2 linked regions of the Actinopolymorpha cephalotaxi genome follow. The protein of the gene in region 1 interacts with the protein of each later gene in a pairwise test. Links are inferred from orthologs where the notes say so. Each region holds a gene or a part of one and is shown in the gene's direction. Other genes may lie near its edges. The genes, in order: ligA and leuS.

What was found.
Region 2: the proteins of ligA (region 1) and leuS interact in binary tests that used the Escherichia coli proteins (3 or more experiments, as listed by UniProt). The link is inferred for Actinopolymorpha cephalotaxi from one-to-one orthologs.

Annotation. Positions count from the first base shown.
Region 1 is NZ_JACBZA010000001.1:1,088,346-1,096,069, forward strand. Bases 1,746-4,731 are described here. They hold ligA (NAD-dependent DNA ligase LigA), read left to right. Parts: upstream 1,746-2,171; coding sequence 2,172-4,292; downstream 4,293-4,731. Other genes in these bases: FHR37_RS04965 (N-acyl-D-amino-acid deacylase family protein), read left to right, coding at 1,746-2,161; FHR37_RS04975 (ACT domain-containing protein), read right to left, coding at 4,296-4,731. Also shown: FHR37_RS04960 (Na+/H+ antiporter NhaC family protein), read left to right, coding at 1-501; more of FHR37_RS04965, read left to right, coding at 584-1,745; more of FHR37_RS04975, read right to left, coding at 4,732-4,961; Asp-tRNA(Asn)/Glu-tRNA(Gln) amidotransferase subunit GatC, read left to right, coding at 5,258-5,575; Asp-tRNA(Asn)/Glu-tRNA(Gln) amidotransferase subunit GatA, read left to right, coding at 5,575-7,074; Asp-tRNA(Asn)/Glu-tRNA(Gln) amidotransferase subunit GatB, read left to right, coding at 7,157-7,724. UniProt on the Escherichia coli protein: DNA ligase that catalyzes the formation of phosphodiester linkages between 5'-phosphoryl and 3'-hydroxyl groups in double-stranded DNA using NAD as a coenzyme and as the energy source for the reaction.
Region 2 is NZ_JACBZA010000001.1:3,128,846-3,136,652, reverse strand. Bases 2,181-5,249 are described here. They hold leuS (leucine--tRNA ligase), read left to right. Parts: upstream 2,181-2,492; coding sequence 2,493-5,006; downstream 5,007-5,249. Other genes in these bases: FHR37_RS30895 (tetratricopeptide repeat protein), read right to left, coding at 5,166-5,249; FHR37_RS13895 (hypothetical protein), read right to left, coding at 2,181-2,243. Outside these bases: FHR37_RS13900 (Uma2 family endonuclease), read right to left, coding at 1-381; more of FHR37_RS13895, read right to left, coding at 465-2,180; more of FHR37_RS30895, read right to left, coding at 5,250-5,810; FHR37_RS13880 (hypothetical protein), read left to right, coding at 5,831-6,016; FHR37_RS33120 (class I tRNA ligase family protein), read left to right, coding at 6,353-7,807.

The DNA of each region.
Region 1 (7,724 bases):
ACCGGCTTCGCCGGTGGGCTGGGCAGCGTCGAGATCGCGGGCCTGATGTACCGCGGCGGCGCCCGGCTGCTCAGCATCTTCCTGCTGTTCTGGTTGCTGGCCGCGTTGTTCGGGATCATCGACCAGTGGCTGAAGCCGTACGACGTCGTCCTGGACACGTTCGGCTCCCAGCTGTCCCACCTCGGCGCGTTCCCGTTCGCGGTGGCGATCGGGCTGCTCGGCTGGGTCGGTGTGCCGGGGGCGACGGCGGCCCAGGTCGTCCTGCTGGACAAGGTGTTCGGTGGGCTGGGCGCGACCCTCGGGGTGTCGGCGAGCGCCTGGGTCATCGTGTTGCTGTGGGCGTCCAAGGGCGACACCTACGGGCCGTTCCCGAACGCCAACATGATCGGCGCCATGGGCCTGGCCCGCTCGCGGAACCTCCGCAACGTGTTGTTGACAGGCTGGCTGGTGATGGTCCCGGCCTGTGTGATGTACGCGATCCTGCTGGCGTTCATGACCTGACCCCGCAACCCCGCCTTGACGCCCGAGCCGACCGGGTCGCTCCGAGCCCGGACCGACCCGACTGCCATCCGGAGGTCAGCACATGTACGACGTGGTACTCGCCGGCGGAACCGTCCTGGACGGAACGGGTGCGCCCGGCACCGTGGCCGACGTGGCAGTCGAGGACGGCCGGATCGCCTTGGTGGGCAGCGTTCCCAGAACCCAGGCGCGGCGCCGGATCGACGTGACCGGCGCGGTGGTCTGCCCGGGTTTCGTGGACCTGCACTCCCACGCGGACTTCACCGTGTTCGGCACACCGGGCGCACTCACCCAGATCGCGCAGGGCGTCACCACCCTGGTCACCGGCAACTGCGGCTTCTCGCCGTTCCCGGTGGTGCCCGAGCACGAGGACGAGTTGCGCGTGCACGCGGGCTTCCTGGACGCGGACCTGCCGTGGGAGTGGTCGGGCGCGGGGGAGTACGCCGCGGCCGTCGAACGCCTTCCTCTCGGTGTCAACCTCGCCTTGCAGGTAGGCCATGGTGCGGTCCGCATCGGTGCGATGGGCGTGGCCGACCGGGCGCCCACGCCGGCCGAGCTGGACCGGATGCGGTCGCTGGTCGCGGAGGCGGTGGCCGACGGCGTCGCGGGACTGTCCAGCGGGCTGATCTACGCGCCCGCGTCGTACGCCAGGGCGGAGGAGCTGGCCGCGGTGGCCGAGCCGGTCGCCGCCGCCGGGCGGCTCTACTCCACCCACATCCGCGACGAGGGCGACGGACTGGACGAGGCGGTGGAGGAGGCGCTGGAGGTCGGCCGGCGTACCGGCGTCCGCGTGCAGGTCTCCCACCTCAAGGCCGTCGGCCCGGCCAACTGGGGCCGGGTGGGCAGGGTTCTGCAGACCCTGGCCCGGGCGCGGCGCGACGGTGTGGACGCGCACGGCGACCAGTACCCCTACACCGCGTCCAGCACCACGCTCACCGCCCGGCTGCCGGGCTGGGCGATGGACGGCGGGGTGGCGGCGCTGCGGGAGCGGCTGGAGCGCGCGGAGGACCGGGACAAGTTGGTCGCCGACCTCACCGCCCGGACCGGAACGACCTTCCTGCCCGAGCGGATCGTGCTGTCCGACACCCCGGACGGTCCGTACCGCGCACACCTCGGCAAGGACCTCGCGGCCATCGCCGGTGCGGTCGGCCTGTCACCCGCGGAGACGGCCGTCGACCTTTTGCGCCGCCAGCGCGGGGTGGCCTCGATCATCAGCCACGGCATGGCCGAGGACGACGTACGCACGATCCTCGCCGACCCGGCGGTCGCGGTGGCCAGCGACGGCTGGATCCTCGACTGCCCCGGCGCCGGTACGCCGCACCCGCGCAGCTTCGGGACGTTCGCCAGGGTGCTCGGCCACTACGTGCGGGCGGGGGTGCTGGACCTGCCCACAGCAGTGGCGAAGATGACCTCGCTGCCGGCCGCCCGGCTGGGCTGGCGCGACCGCGGCGTGGTGCGTCCCGGCGCGGTCGCCGACCTCGCGGTGTTCGACCCGGCCGAGGTGGCCGACCCCTCGTCTTACGACGCACCGTGGCAGCTCGCGCGCGGAGTGTCGTACACCTTCCTGGCCGGTACGCCGGTGTGGGAGAACGGCGCCGCCACCGGTGCCGCTCCGGGCCGGGTTGTCGGCGGGCGGCGGTAGCGTTCGGGGCATGGCGAAGAGCGCGTCGAAGTCGGCGAAGACCAAGGTCGCGGGCGTCCCCACCGAGGCGCTGGAGCGGCACTCCGTGCTGTCCCAGGAGATCGAGGAGCACAACTACCGCTACTACGTGCTCGACCGGCCGACGGCCTCCGACGCCGACTACGACGCGCTGATGCGGGAGCTGAAGGCGCTCGAGGAGGCCCATCCGGAGCTGCGCACCCCGGAGTCGCCGACGCAGCGGGTCAGCGGCACCTGGTCCACGGAGTTCGAGCCGGTCGAGCACCTCGAACGCCTGCTGTCGCTGGACAACGCGTTCGCGCTGGAGGAGCTGCGGGCCTGGGCGGCCCGGGTCGAACGCGAGATCGGCACCGAGGCCGAATACCTCTGCGAGCTGAAGATCGACGGCCTCGCCATCGACCTGGTCTACGAGCGGGGCCGGCTGGTGCGCGCGGCCACCCGCGGCGACGGCCGGGTCGGTGAGGACGTCACACTCAACGTCCGCACCATCGACGGCATCCCGCACCAGCTGGCCAAGGCCGACGCACCCACGCCCGAGGTGCTCGAGGTGCGCGGCGAGGTCTACTTCCGGGTGCGCGACTTCGAGGAGCTCAACGCCGCGCTGGTGGAGGCGGGCAAGCCACCGTTCGCCAACCCGCGCAACTCCGCGGCCGGATCGCTGCGCCAGAAGGACCCCCGGGTCACCGCGCGCCGCCGGCTGCACTTCACCGCCCACGGGATCGGGCGTACGCAGGGCTGGCAGCCGCAGCGGCTGTCGGAGGCCTACGCCACCCTCGCCGCCTGGGGCATCCCGGTCAGCGACCACGTGGGTGTCCGCCGCACGCTGGAGGAGGTGGACGCCTACGCCCGCGACTACGGCGAGCGCCGGCACTCCCTCGACCACGAGATCGACGGCGTGGTGGTGAAGGTCGACCAGATCACCCTGCAGCGCCAGCTCGGCTCGACGTCGCGCGCGCCGCGGTGGGCGATCGCGTTCAAGTTCCCGCCGGAGGAGGTCAACGCCAAGCTGATCGACATCCGGGTCAACGTCGGCCGCACCGGCCGGGTCACCCCCTACGGCGTGATGGAGCCGACCAAGGTCGCCGGGTCGACGGTGGAGTACGCCACGCTGCACAACGGTTCGGAGGTACGCCGCAAGGGCGTCCTGATCGGCGACACCGTGGTGCTGCGCAAGGCCGGCGACGTGATCCCGGAGATCGTCGGCCCGGTCGCCGACCTGCGCGACGGCTCCGAGCGGGAGTTCGAGATGCCCGTCCGGTGCCCGGAGTGCGGCACCGAGCTGCGGCCGGAGAAGGAGAGCGACGCCGACCTGCGCTGCCCCAACACCAGGCACTGCCCGGCCCAGCTGCGGGAGCGGCTGTTCCACCTGGGCGGCCGGGGGGCCTTCGACATCGAGGTGCTCGGCTACCAGTCCGGCACGGCGTTGCTGGACGGCGGCCTGATCGCCGACGAGGGCGACCTGTTCGCGCTGACCGCGGAGCAGCTGAAGGGTGCGGACTTCTTCACCACCAAGGCCGGTGCGCTGTCGGCCAACGCCAAGCGGCTGCTGGACAACCTGGAGGCGGCCCGCACCCGGCCGCTGTGGCGGGTGCTGGTCGCCCTGTCCATCCGGCACGTCGGTCCCACCGCCGCGCAGGCGCTGGCCCGCACGTTCGGCGACCTGGACCGGATCGCCGAAGCCGGCGAGGAGGAGCTGGCCGCCGTCGAGGGGGTGGGGCCGACCATCGCCGCGTCGGTGGTCGAGTGGTTCTCCGTCGACTGGCACCGCGAGATCGTGGAGAAGTGGCGGGCGGCCGGCGTGCGGCTCCGGGAGGAGATCGTCGACCAGGGGCCGCGGCCGCTGGACGGGGTGACGGTCGTGGTCACCGGCAGCCTGGACGGCTTCTCCCGCGACGAGGCGTCCGAGGCGATCCAGGCCCAGGGCGGCAAGGCGTCCGGCTCGGTGTCGAAGAAGACCGGCTTCGTGGTGGCCGGCGACAACCCCGGCTCGAAGTTCGACAAGGCCCGCGACCTCGGCGTGCCGATCCTCGACGAGGAGGGGTTCCGGGTGCTGCTGGCCGACGGGCCCGACGCCGCGCGCGAGCGCGCCCAGCCCGCCCAGACCGAGGAGTGACGGTCAGCTCTGCGAGAGCGCCTGCCGGACGGTCTGGGTGAGCGCGGCCAGGTGGGCCAGCCGGGCGAGCTCGGAGTCGAGGATCTCCGGGCCACCGGACCGCCCGATCACCAGCGCCCGGTCGGGGTTGCCCATAGGGGTGGCCGCCGCGGTGATGTGCCGCCATCCCCGGTTGTCCCACTCGGCGGGCACCGCCAGCCGCCGGGGACGTTCCAGGGGCAGCCACGGCGCCTCGTCGCCGGGCAGGTCGGGCGCGGCCGGAGTGGACTCCTCCACCACCGCCTTCCCGGTGCCCGCGTCCCGGCACACCAGGAACGCCCAGTCGGCGCGGAACACCACCGGCGCGTGCCGGACGAGCACCCGCTCGGCCTCGGCCGGCTGCTCCGTCATCGACTCGACCACCTCGAGATCGTGGCGCAGCGTCCCGCCGGCGGCGTACCGGGACAGCCAGATCACCCGGACACCGGGCACCGACAGGCAGGCCGACACCAGCGAGTCGGCACGTCCGCCGAGGGGGAGCTCCACCACGAAGTCGTCGATCGCGGTGCCGTCGGCGCCCCGGGACACCACGTCCACGGCGACGATGTCGGCGCCGACCTTGCCCAGGGCCGAGGCGACCTCACCGAGCCCGCCGGGCTGGTCGGGGAGCGCGATCCGCAACAGGTACACGCTCCTCATTGTGGCGCGATCAGGCGTTTCGCGCGGTTGCGTGGACGTTACCGATCAACCTCGCGCGACCAGACCCGGCCAGGCGGGCCTCTCCAGCCCGACCTGACGGTGATCGTTTCGCCGTCGAGCTCCGGTGGTCCGGCTCGCCGCGGTCGCGGGTGCTGCCGCGTAGGCTCCTAGGATTGCCCTACGGACGGCGTCAGCCGCCGCCTGCCGTGCGTGTAGTACGCCCACACCAGCCAGGCACCCCGCGACCCGCCGGGGTGCTCCGCGAACGAGGTAAAGGAAGCACTCCAGTGCCTGCGATCACCCGCGAGGAGGTCGCGCACCTAGCGCGCCTCGCTCGGATCGAGCTGACCGACGACGAACTCGACCACCACGCCGGCCAGCTGGGCGTCATCCTCGAGTCGGTCGCCCAGGTCGGCGAGGTGGCCGCCGAGGACATTCCGCCCACCTCCCACCCGGTGCCGCTCACCAACGTCTTCCGCGCCGACGAGGTACGCCCGGGGCTGACCGCCGCGGAGGCGCTGGCCGGCGCTCCCGTCGTCGACGGTGAGCCCGCGGTCGAGGAGGACCGCTTCCGCGTTCCCCGCATTCTCGGTGAGGAGGCCTGATGAGCGACAGCGACCTGACCAGGCTCACCGCCGCCCGGCTCGCCGAGCTGATCGCCACCGGCGAGGCCTCCGCGGTGGAGGTCGCCCAGGCCCACCTGGACCGGATCGGCAAGGTCGACGACCGGATCCACGCGTTCCTCCACCTCGACACCGAGGGCGCACTCGCCGCCGCCCGTCAGGTGGACGACCGGCGCGCGGCCGGCGGCACGCTCGGCCCGCTGGCCGGGGTTCCGCTCGCCCTCAAGGACGTCCTCACCATGAAGGACGTGCCGACCACCTGCGGCTCGCGGATCCTGGAGGGCTGGCGGCCGCCGTACGACTCGACCGTCGTCCGCCGGCTGCGCGAGGCCGGCGTGGTCGTCCTCGGCAAGACGAACATGGACGAGTTCGCGATGGGTTCCTCCACCGAGAACTCCGCCTTCGGCCCGACCCGCAACCCGTGGGACACCGACCGGATCCCGGGCGGTTCCGGCGGCGGCTCGTCGGCGTCGCTGGCGGCGTTCGAGGCGCCGCTGGCGATCGGCACCGACACCGGCGGTTCGATCCGCCAGCCCGGCTCGGTGACCGGGACGGTCGGGGTGAAGCCCACCTACGGCGGGGTGTCCCGCTACGGCCTGGTGGCGTTCTCCTCCAGCCTGGACCAGGCCGGTCCGTGTGCCCGCACGGTGCTCGACGCGGCCCTGCTGCACAGCGTGATCGCCGGCCACGACCCGCTGGACTCCACCTCGATCGACCGTCCCGTCCCGCCGGTGGTGGACGCCGCCCGCAACCCCGACGTGCGCGGCCTGCGGGTCGGCGTGGTGAAGGAGCTCGGCGGCGCCGGTTTCCAGCCCGGGGTGGAGCAGCGCTTCCGCGAGGCGGTCGACCTGCTCTCCGACCTGGGTGCGGAGGTCGTCGAGGTGTCCTGCCCGCACTTCACCTACGGCCTGGCCGCCTACTACCTCATCGCGCCGAGCGAGGCGTCCAGCAACCTCGCCCGCTTCGACGGGATGCGGTACGGCCTGCGCGCCGGCGACGACGGCCGGCACAGCGCCGAGGAGGTGATGGCGCTGACCCGCGAGGCCGGGTTCGGAGACGAGGTCAAGCGGCGCATCATGATCGGCACGTACGCCCTCTCCAGCGGCTACTACGACGCCTACTACGGCCAGGCGCAGAAGGTCCGCACGCTCATCACCCGCGACTTCGAGCGGGCGTACGAGCAGGTCGACGTGCTCGTGTCGCCGACCACGCCCACCACCGCGTTCCGGATCGGCGAGCGGGCGGACGACCCGCTGGCGATGTACGCCGCCGACCTGTGCACCATCCCCGCCAACCTCGCCGGCAACGCCGCCGCGTCCTTCCCGGCCGGCCGCTCGCCGGAGGACGGGCTGCCGGTGGGCCTGCACGTGATGGCGCCGGCGATGGCCGACGACCGGCTCTACCGCGTGGGTGCCGCCGTGGAGCAGGAGTTCGAGCGCCGCTGGGGACACCCGCTGCTGGCGGAGGTGCCGGAGCTATGAGGCCAGTCACCCAGGCACCGCACGCCACGCACGTGATTCCGGTTAGGCACGCAACGCCGGCAGGCGAGGAGAACGCCGCATCATGACCGTCACCACCGACCTGATGTCCTACGACGAGGCACTGGAGCTCTTCGACCCGGTGATGGGTCTGGAGGTGCACGTCGAGCTGAACACCGCCACCAAGATGTTCTGCGGGTGCCCGACGGAGTTCGGCGCGCCCCCCAACACCCAGGTGTGCCCGGTCTGCCTCGGCCTGCCCGGGGCACTGCCGGCGGTCAACGGCCGCGCGGTCGAGTCGGCGATCCGGATCGGCCTCGCCCTCGGCTGCGACATCGCGCCGTGGTGCCGGTTCGCGCGGAAGAACTACTTCTACCCGGACATGCCGAAGGACTTCCAGACCAGCCAGTACGACGAGCCGATCGCCACCGACGGCGCGCTGGAGGTGGAGGTCGAGGGGCAGACCTTCCGGGTGGAGATCGAGCGCGCCCACATGGAGGAGGACACCGGCAAGTCCTCCCACGTCGGGGTCAGCGGCCGCATCCACGGCGCCGACTACTCCATCGTCGACTACAACCGCGCCGGCATCCCGCTGATCGAGATCGTCACCAAGCCGATCGAGGGCGCCGGCCGACTGGCACCGCAGGTGGCCC
Region 2 (7,807 bases), 2.0 Mb from region 1 along the record:
GCTCTCGTAACGGGCCCGCTTGGACACGAGGTCGACGCCGCGGTTGCCGGGGGAGAGCACCTCGACGGCCAGCAGGGGAGGACCGAGCAGGCCACGGTCGGTGAGATCGTCCGGGCGGGCGACGATCAGGTCCGGCTGGACGAGCGTGTCCTCGGCCAGGCGTACGTCCACCGGACCGGCGAGCACCTCGAGGCCGGTCGGGCAGTTCGCCAGCAGGAGGGCGGTCAGCCGGCTGACGGCGCGCTGGTGCAGTGGCCAAGGGGCCGGACTCACGACGAGCACGCCGTCGATGAGTTCGTACCGGTGCCCGTCATCGGGCATCCGGTCCAGATCGGCGCAGGTGAGCGGCCGGCCGAAGGGGAGCTGCGTCACGGAACTCATCGTGCCTCCATGGGGTCATGCGGTCCAATGATGGCCGGACAACAGCGTGGTTCGCGGAGTTCGTCCACAGCTCGTAGGGCTGATCAGGGTCGCGGTGGCGCGCCGGGTTTCCACGAGCCGGGCAGTGCGTCCAGCGCCTCGCGCAGTCGTACTGCATCCGCGCCCTTCGCGTCTCCTTCGGGAGTGGCGTCGGCCAGCGCGTACGCCAGCGCCGCGAGTACGTCGGCCCGGGCGTACCCCGCGTCGAGCAGTTGCCGCGCGGTCGCCCACACCTCCGGTGGGTCGTCGAACCACAGGTGCCGTACGACCGCCGTACGGGATGCGATCTCCCGGTCCGACGGCTCCGCCCCCTCCGACGCGTCCTCGGAGTCCTCGTCCTCCGAATCCTCGGAGTCCTCCGAATCCTCCGAGCCGCCGCGGAGGTCGTCGGCCACCAGCGTGGCCACGGCGTCGTCGTCGGTGACGTCGAACCCCGGCGCGGGCACCCGGTCGAGCGCGAACATCCGGCGTTCGAAAACCTCGTCGGCGTTGTCCTGGTCGGGGTCGAGGTCGGCCAGCAGCGACTCCACCGCGATCCTCGCGGGACCCCACGCCGACTGGTCGTCGTAGGTCTCGGCGAACCTCGGCGCGAACGCCCGCACGGCGGCGAGCACCCCCTCGACCGACGAGGCGGAGAGGTCGTTGCGCCGCCCGGCGTACCGCACCCAGGCCGCCAGCACCTCCGGCACGGCGTCGACGTACCTGCGGTCGAGCAGGCCGGTACGCGGAAGCCAGCCGAGCAGGTAGCCCTCCAGCTTGACCGGGCTGACCCGCAGCGGCTGCCCGCGGTCGTACTCGCAGCCGAAGTCCACGAGTTCCTTGGCGAACGCACGGGCAGCGTCGACGTCGGTGGCGCCGAGCTCCGCGACCTCCGGTGAGGCGGCGAAGTCGTCGACGAGTTCGGCCCGGCGGGCCTCCGGCCACGGCGCGGGCTCGGGGACGGAACCGCCGTCGGGCAGCGTGCGCAGCCGGGCCAGGAGGGCGGCGCGCAGGTCGCGGAACGACTCACCGAGCGGCGGGTCGGTGGCCTCGTCGGTGGCCGCGAACGCCTCGCCCAGCCTGATCTTCGCGTCCGCCGGGTCGACCTCGGTCAATGTCAGGTCGGGGTCGGCGGCGACGGTGGCCCGCGCCTGCGACTCCAGGTCGGCGGCCTTGTCGGTCGCCCACACGTCCTTGGCGATGCCGCCGAGGTTGTGGTCCACCAGCACCACGAGCGCGTGCGGCTCCTCGTTCGGATAGGCGCACACCAGGATGTACTGCGTGTTGTCGCCGAGGTCCTCGCTGACGGCGAGGCACCGCTCGACCCTGGCGGAGCCCAGTCTCTCGGCCCATTCCGGCGTACCGCCGTCGAGGTCGCCGGCCCCGAGCCCGTCGATCGCGGCCCGGGCATGTGCGGCCACCTGGGGTTCGGCCAGGGCGGCGAGGCCGTACAGCAACGCCACCGCTCCGGCGTCGTCGGCGCGGCGGGCCTCGGCGACCAGCGTCGGCCCGAAGGCCTGGGAGGGAAGCTGCCACCAGGTGCCGATCACGCTGGAGACGAATCCCTCCGCCTGCAGCGGCGAGGTGAGCGCCGTCAACTGTGGGGTGGCGGCCAGAACGTCGGCGGCGAACTCGGCGGCCGGGTGGCCCGTGGGCCCGTCGTCCGGACCGCCGGGGGTTCCGGTGCCCGGGCCACCGACCTGACCGAGGCCCGCGTCGGATCCGGGTCCCGGCGTGTGCGGGCCGGTGGGGCGGCCGGCCCGGCCGTCCTCGCGGCGGCGGGCTCGGCGGGTGTCGGAGGGGCGGCGGCGGTCGCCTCGGCGTCCTCGGCTTCGCGGACTCATGGGCGGAAGCCTTTCACGTCCGCCCCCGCGGCCGCCGGGCCGGGACGGCGCGGGCCCGCTGTCCGCGGGCCGTCCGAAGTAGCCGGTGCGCTACCCTGGGCCGCATGCGGACGGCTCTGCTCCTTATCGAGCCGCGCTGACCATCAGCGGGTGCTTCGAGCACCGCGTCGGCGTGGCAACCCCTCCTGTGCGAGGGGTTTCTTCTTTTGTCGGAGCGTCCACCTCAGTCCTCCCTCGGAGTCAGGAACGATGAGCGAACCCAGCCGAGACGTCCACCCCGCTGCGGACACCTACGATTTCCACACCATTCAGGGCAAATGGCTGCCGGTGTGGCAGCGGATGGACCCGTTCCGGGCCGACCGGCTCGCCGGCGACGACCCGGCGGCACAGCCCGACACCCGCGAGCGGCGCTACCTGCTGGACATGTTCCCGTACCCCTCCGGCGACCTGCACATGGGCCACGGCGAGGCGTACGCCTTCGGCGACCTGCTGGCCCGCTACTGGTTCCAGCGCGGCTACAACGTCCTGCACCCGATCGGCTGGGACGCGTTCGGGCTGCCGGCCGAGAACGCCGCGATCCGGCGCAACGCCCACCCCGCCGAGTGGACGTACGCCAACATCGACACCCAGGCGGAGTCGTTCAAGCGGTACGCCGTCTCCTTCGACTGGTCCCGCCGCCTGCAGACCTGCGACCCGGCCTACTACCGCTGGACGCAGTGGCTGTTCCTGCGCCTGTACGAACGCGGCCTGGCCTACCGCAAGGCGTCCTACGTCAACTGGTGTCCCACCGACCAGACGGTGCTGGCCAACGAGCAGGTCGTGGCCGGCAACTGCGAACGCTGCGGCTCAGCGGTCACCAAGCGTGAGCTGACCCAGTGGTACTTCAAGATCACCGACTACGCCCAGCAGCTGCTCGACGACATGGGGCCGCTGGAGGGCCGCTGGCCCGAGCGCGTGCTGAGCATGCAGCGCAACTGGATCGGCCGGTCCGAGGGCGCCTACGTCGACTTCGCCGTCGACGGACGCGAGGAGCCGGTCACCGTCTTCACCACCCGGCCGGACACGTTGTTCGGCGCGACGTTCTTCGTGGTGGCGCCGGAGTCGAAGCTCGCGGCCGAGCTGGTGACGGCGGACCATCGGGAGGCGTTCGACACCTATCTCGAGGACGTCAAGCGCACCACCGAGATCGAGCGGCTGTCCACCGAACGCGAGAAGACCGGCGTCTTCCTCGGTGTGCACGCGGTCAACCCGGTCAACGGGCAGCGGATGCCGATCTACGCCGCCGACTACGTGCTGGCCGACTACGGCACCGGCGCGATCATGGCGGTCCCGGCGCAGGACCAGCGCGACTGGGACTTCGCCAAGCGCTACGACCTGCCGATCGTGCGGACGGTGCAGCCGCCGGCCGACTTCGACGGCGAGGCGTTCGTCGGCGAAGGCCCGGCGGTCAACTCCGCCAACGCCGAGGTGAGTCTGGACGGTCTCGGTGTGGACGAGGCGAAGTCGACCATCATCTCCTGGCTGGAGGGCAAGAGCCTCGGGCGCGGTGCGGTGACGTTCCGGCTGCGCGACTGGCTGGTGTCGCGGCAGCGTTACTGGGGCGCGCCGATCCCGATCGTGCACTGCTCCTCCTGCGGGGAGGTGCCGATCGCCGACGAGCAGTTGCCGGTGGAGCTGCCCGACCTGCGCGGCGCCGACCTGTCCCCGAAGGGCACCTCGCCGCTGGCCGCCGCGAGCGACTGGGTCGAGGTCGAGTGCCCGAAGTGTGGTGGGACGGCGCGCCGCGACACCGACACGATGGACACCTTCGTCGACTCCTCGTGGTACTTCCTGCGCTTCGCCTCGCCGAACGACGAGGAGCGTCCGTTCGACCCCGACGACGTGCGCCGGTGGATGCCGATCGACCAGTACGTCGGCGGCGTGGAACACGCGATTCTGCACCTGCTGTACAGCAGGTTCTTCGTCAAGGTGCTGCACGACATGGGCGTGCTCGACTTCACCGAGCCGTTCAAGGCGCTGCTCAACCAGGGCCAGGTCATCAACCAGGGCAAGGCGATGAGCAAGTCGCTGGGCAACGGTGTCGACCTGGGTGAACAGCTCGCGCTGTACGGCGTGGACGCCATCCGGCTGACGATGGTGTTCGCCGGTCCGCCCGAGGACGACATCGACTGGGCGGACCTGTCACCCGCGGGTTCGCTGCGCTTCCTGCAGCGCGCCTGGCGGGTCGCCAGCGACGTGGCGAGCGAGCGCGGTGCCGACCCGGCCGACGGTGACCGTGCACTGCGCAAGGTCACCCACGCGGTGATCAAGGAGGTCACCGAGCACGTCGAGGCGTTCAAGTTCAACGTCGCGGTCGCCCGGCTGATGGAGCTGACCAACGCCGTACGCAAGGCGATCGACGCGGGCCCCGGCCCGTCCGACCCCGCGGTGCGGGAGGCGGCGGAGGCGCTCGCGGTGATGCTCAGCCTGGTCGCTCCGTACACCGCCGAGGACATGTGGGAACGCCTCGGCCACGAGCCGACGGTGGCGCTGGCGGGCTGGCCGAGCTACGACGCCGACCTGGCCGCGGCGGAGACGCTGACCGCGGTGGCCCAGGTCGCCGGAAAGCTCCGGGACAAGTTCGAGGTGTCCCCGGACATCTCCGAGGACGAGCTGCGTCAACTCGCGCTTGCGTCGGAGCGGGTGCAGAGCGCGCTGGCCGGCCGGGAGATCCGCAAGGTGATCGTACGGGCGCCGCGGCTGGTCAACATCGTCCCGAGCTGATTTCCCTTCGTACGTGTCGTAGGTGAGGGCCGGCACCCGCCCAGGTGCCGGCCCTCACGCGTTTCTTTCTTCACGTTCGGCGCGTTCCTTCTCGTCGTCGTCGTCGTCGTCGCCGTCGCCGTCGCGCCGGTGTGCCCCTGAGCCGGCTCGGTGGAGAGGTCAGCTCAGAGTGGAGTGCGCCTGCTGCCGTACCTTGAGCGGCGTGATCGGGGAGGCCAGGCGCACGCGGAGTGCCTTGGCGCGGGAGTCACCGGCCCGCGTGTAGATGTCCAGAGCCTCCTGCCAGTGCCGGCGGGCCGCCGCACGCTCGCCACCGAGGTCCACCGCGTCGCCCAGGAGAGTGAGCGCCCAGGCCGCGCCCACCTGGTCGTCCCGGCGCCGGGTCAGCTCCAGGCTTCGTCGCAGGTTCTCCGCCGCCTCGGCGGCGTTCCCCGCTGCCAGGTGGGCCTCGCCGTAGGAGGCATAGGTCTGGCCCAGACCGTACGTGTCCTCGGCGTCCTCCTGAATCGACAGGGCGCGACCGAGCGCCTCGAAGGCGTCCTTCAGCCGCCCGAGACCGACATAGGACCTGCTGAGGTTGTTCCACGAGCCGGCCTCACCGGTTCGGTCGCCGATGTCGTGCTGGATCCCGATCGCCCGCAGCCTGCAGGCCGCGGCATCCTCGTGCCGGGACAGCAACCCGAAGGTGCTGCCCAGGTTGTCCAGAGCGCTCGCCTCGCCGTACCGGTCGCCGATCCGGCGTCTGATGTCGACGGATCCCTGGAAACAGGCGCTCGCCTCGTCGAGATCGCCGAGCTCGCGCAGGGCGACGCGTCTCGGCAGTCATGCGGTGGTACACCGACTACGGCCGCTGGGGTACGTGCCGCAACGCCCTCGGCGCCGGTAAGTGGGGAGTGTGCGACAAGGACTTCGCCGAGGACTACACGCTGTACTTCCGCGCGTCGAGGTACGACGGCGACACCGGAGACTGGGTTTCCCCGGAGTCCTCGCTGCAGCACTCGGGTACGTGAGGTAGACACCCTTCGACGGCTTCCCCGCGAGCGTGGCCCCTCCCACGACTCGCAGGCGGCGTTCCCCGGTCCGATCGGCCGGGGAACGTCGCTTCTCACGATGATCAGCGGTTCGAAAGGGCCCGGGTTCGGACATTCAGGCTGCGCCGGCCGCCGGCGACGGGCTATCCTTCTCGCATGTCGGTGGTCCTGCTTCTTACCGGGCCGCGCTGACCTCAGCGGGTGCACAGCACCGCGTCGGCGCGGCGAACCCCTCTGCGTGAGGGGTTTCTTCATGTCCGGCCACCGGTGATCAGCGATCTTGCGCGATCGCCGCCGATCTTCAGGCGGTGCCTCATGACCACGACCGACCCCACTCCGCCCGCCAACTCCCCGGCCGAACCCGCCTACCGCTACGACGGACGGCTGGCGGGCCGGATCGAGGAACGCTGGCAGGCCCACTGGGCCGAGCACCGGACCTTCCACACCCCGAACCCCGTCGGCGATCTCGGACCCGACGCCGACGGCCCCTGTCAAGGCGGAGTTGACGAGGCGCGGGCGCGGGTGGATGCGCCGAAGTTCTACGTACTGGACATGTTCGTCGGTCCGTCCGGCTCGCTGCACGTCGGTCACCCGCTCGGCTACGTGGCGACCGACGTCTACGGGCGGTACCTGCGGATGCGCGGCCACAACGTGCTGCACGCGTTCGGGTTCGACGCCTTCGGCCTGCCCGCCGAGCAGTACGCGGTCCGGACCGGGCAGCATCCGAAGGACACCACCGAGGCCAACATCGCCACCATCCGCGGGCAGCTGCGACGGCTGGGCCTGGCCCATGACGATCGGCGCGGCGTGTCGACCACCGATGTGGACTTCTACCGCTGGACGCAGTGGATGTTCCTGCGGATCCACGGGGCGTGGTACGACGACGAGCGCAAGCGGGCCCGGCCGATCACCGAACTGGAGGAGGAGTTCGCGACCGGACGACGAGCCACACCCGGCGGACGGGACTGGACGGCGCTGGCCGCCCACGAACGCCGCGCGCTCCTGGACGCGCACCGCCTGGCCTACCTGGCGGACGTGCCGGTCAACTGGTGCCCTGGCCTTGGCACCGTGCTGGCCGACGAGGAGGTCACCGCGGACGGACGCAGCGAACGCGGCAACTATCCCGTCTTCGCCCGCACCATGCGGCAGTGGATGCTGCGCATCACCGCCTATGCCGACCGGTTGGCCGACGACCTGGACCTGCTGGACTGGCCGGAACCGATCAAGGCCCAGCAGCGCAACTGGATCGGGCGTACCCGCGAGCAGGGCGAGGTGACGTACCGCCTGCACGACTGGTTGTTCAGCCGGCAGCGCTACTGGGGTGAGCCGTTCCCAGTGGTGTACGACGAGCACGGGCCGGTCGCGCTGCCCGAGTCGATGCTGCCGGTCGTGTTGCCGCAGACCCCGGACTACGCGCCCACCACCTACGATCCCGACGACGCGTCGTCGGAGCCGGTCGCGCCGCTCGGGCGGCTGGCCGACTGGGTGGAGGTCACTCTGGACCTGGGCGACGGCCCGCGGGTCTACCGGCGGGAGACCAACACGATGCCGCAGTGGGCGGGCTCGTGCTGGTACGAGCTGCGCTACCTCGATCCGCACGGCACCGAGCACTTCTGTGACCCGGCGCTGGAGCGGCACTGGATGGGCAGCCGCGGCGGCTCCGATCCCGGCGGGGTGGATCTGTACGTCGGCGGGGTCGAGCACACGGTGCTGCACCTGTTGTACGCGCGCTTCTGGCACAAGGTGTTGTACGACCTGGGCCACGTGTCG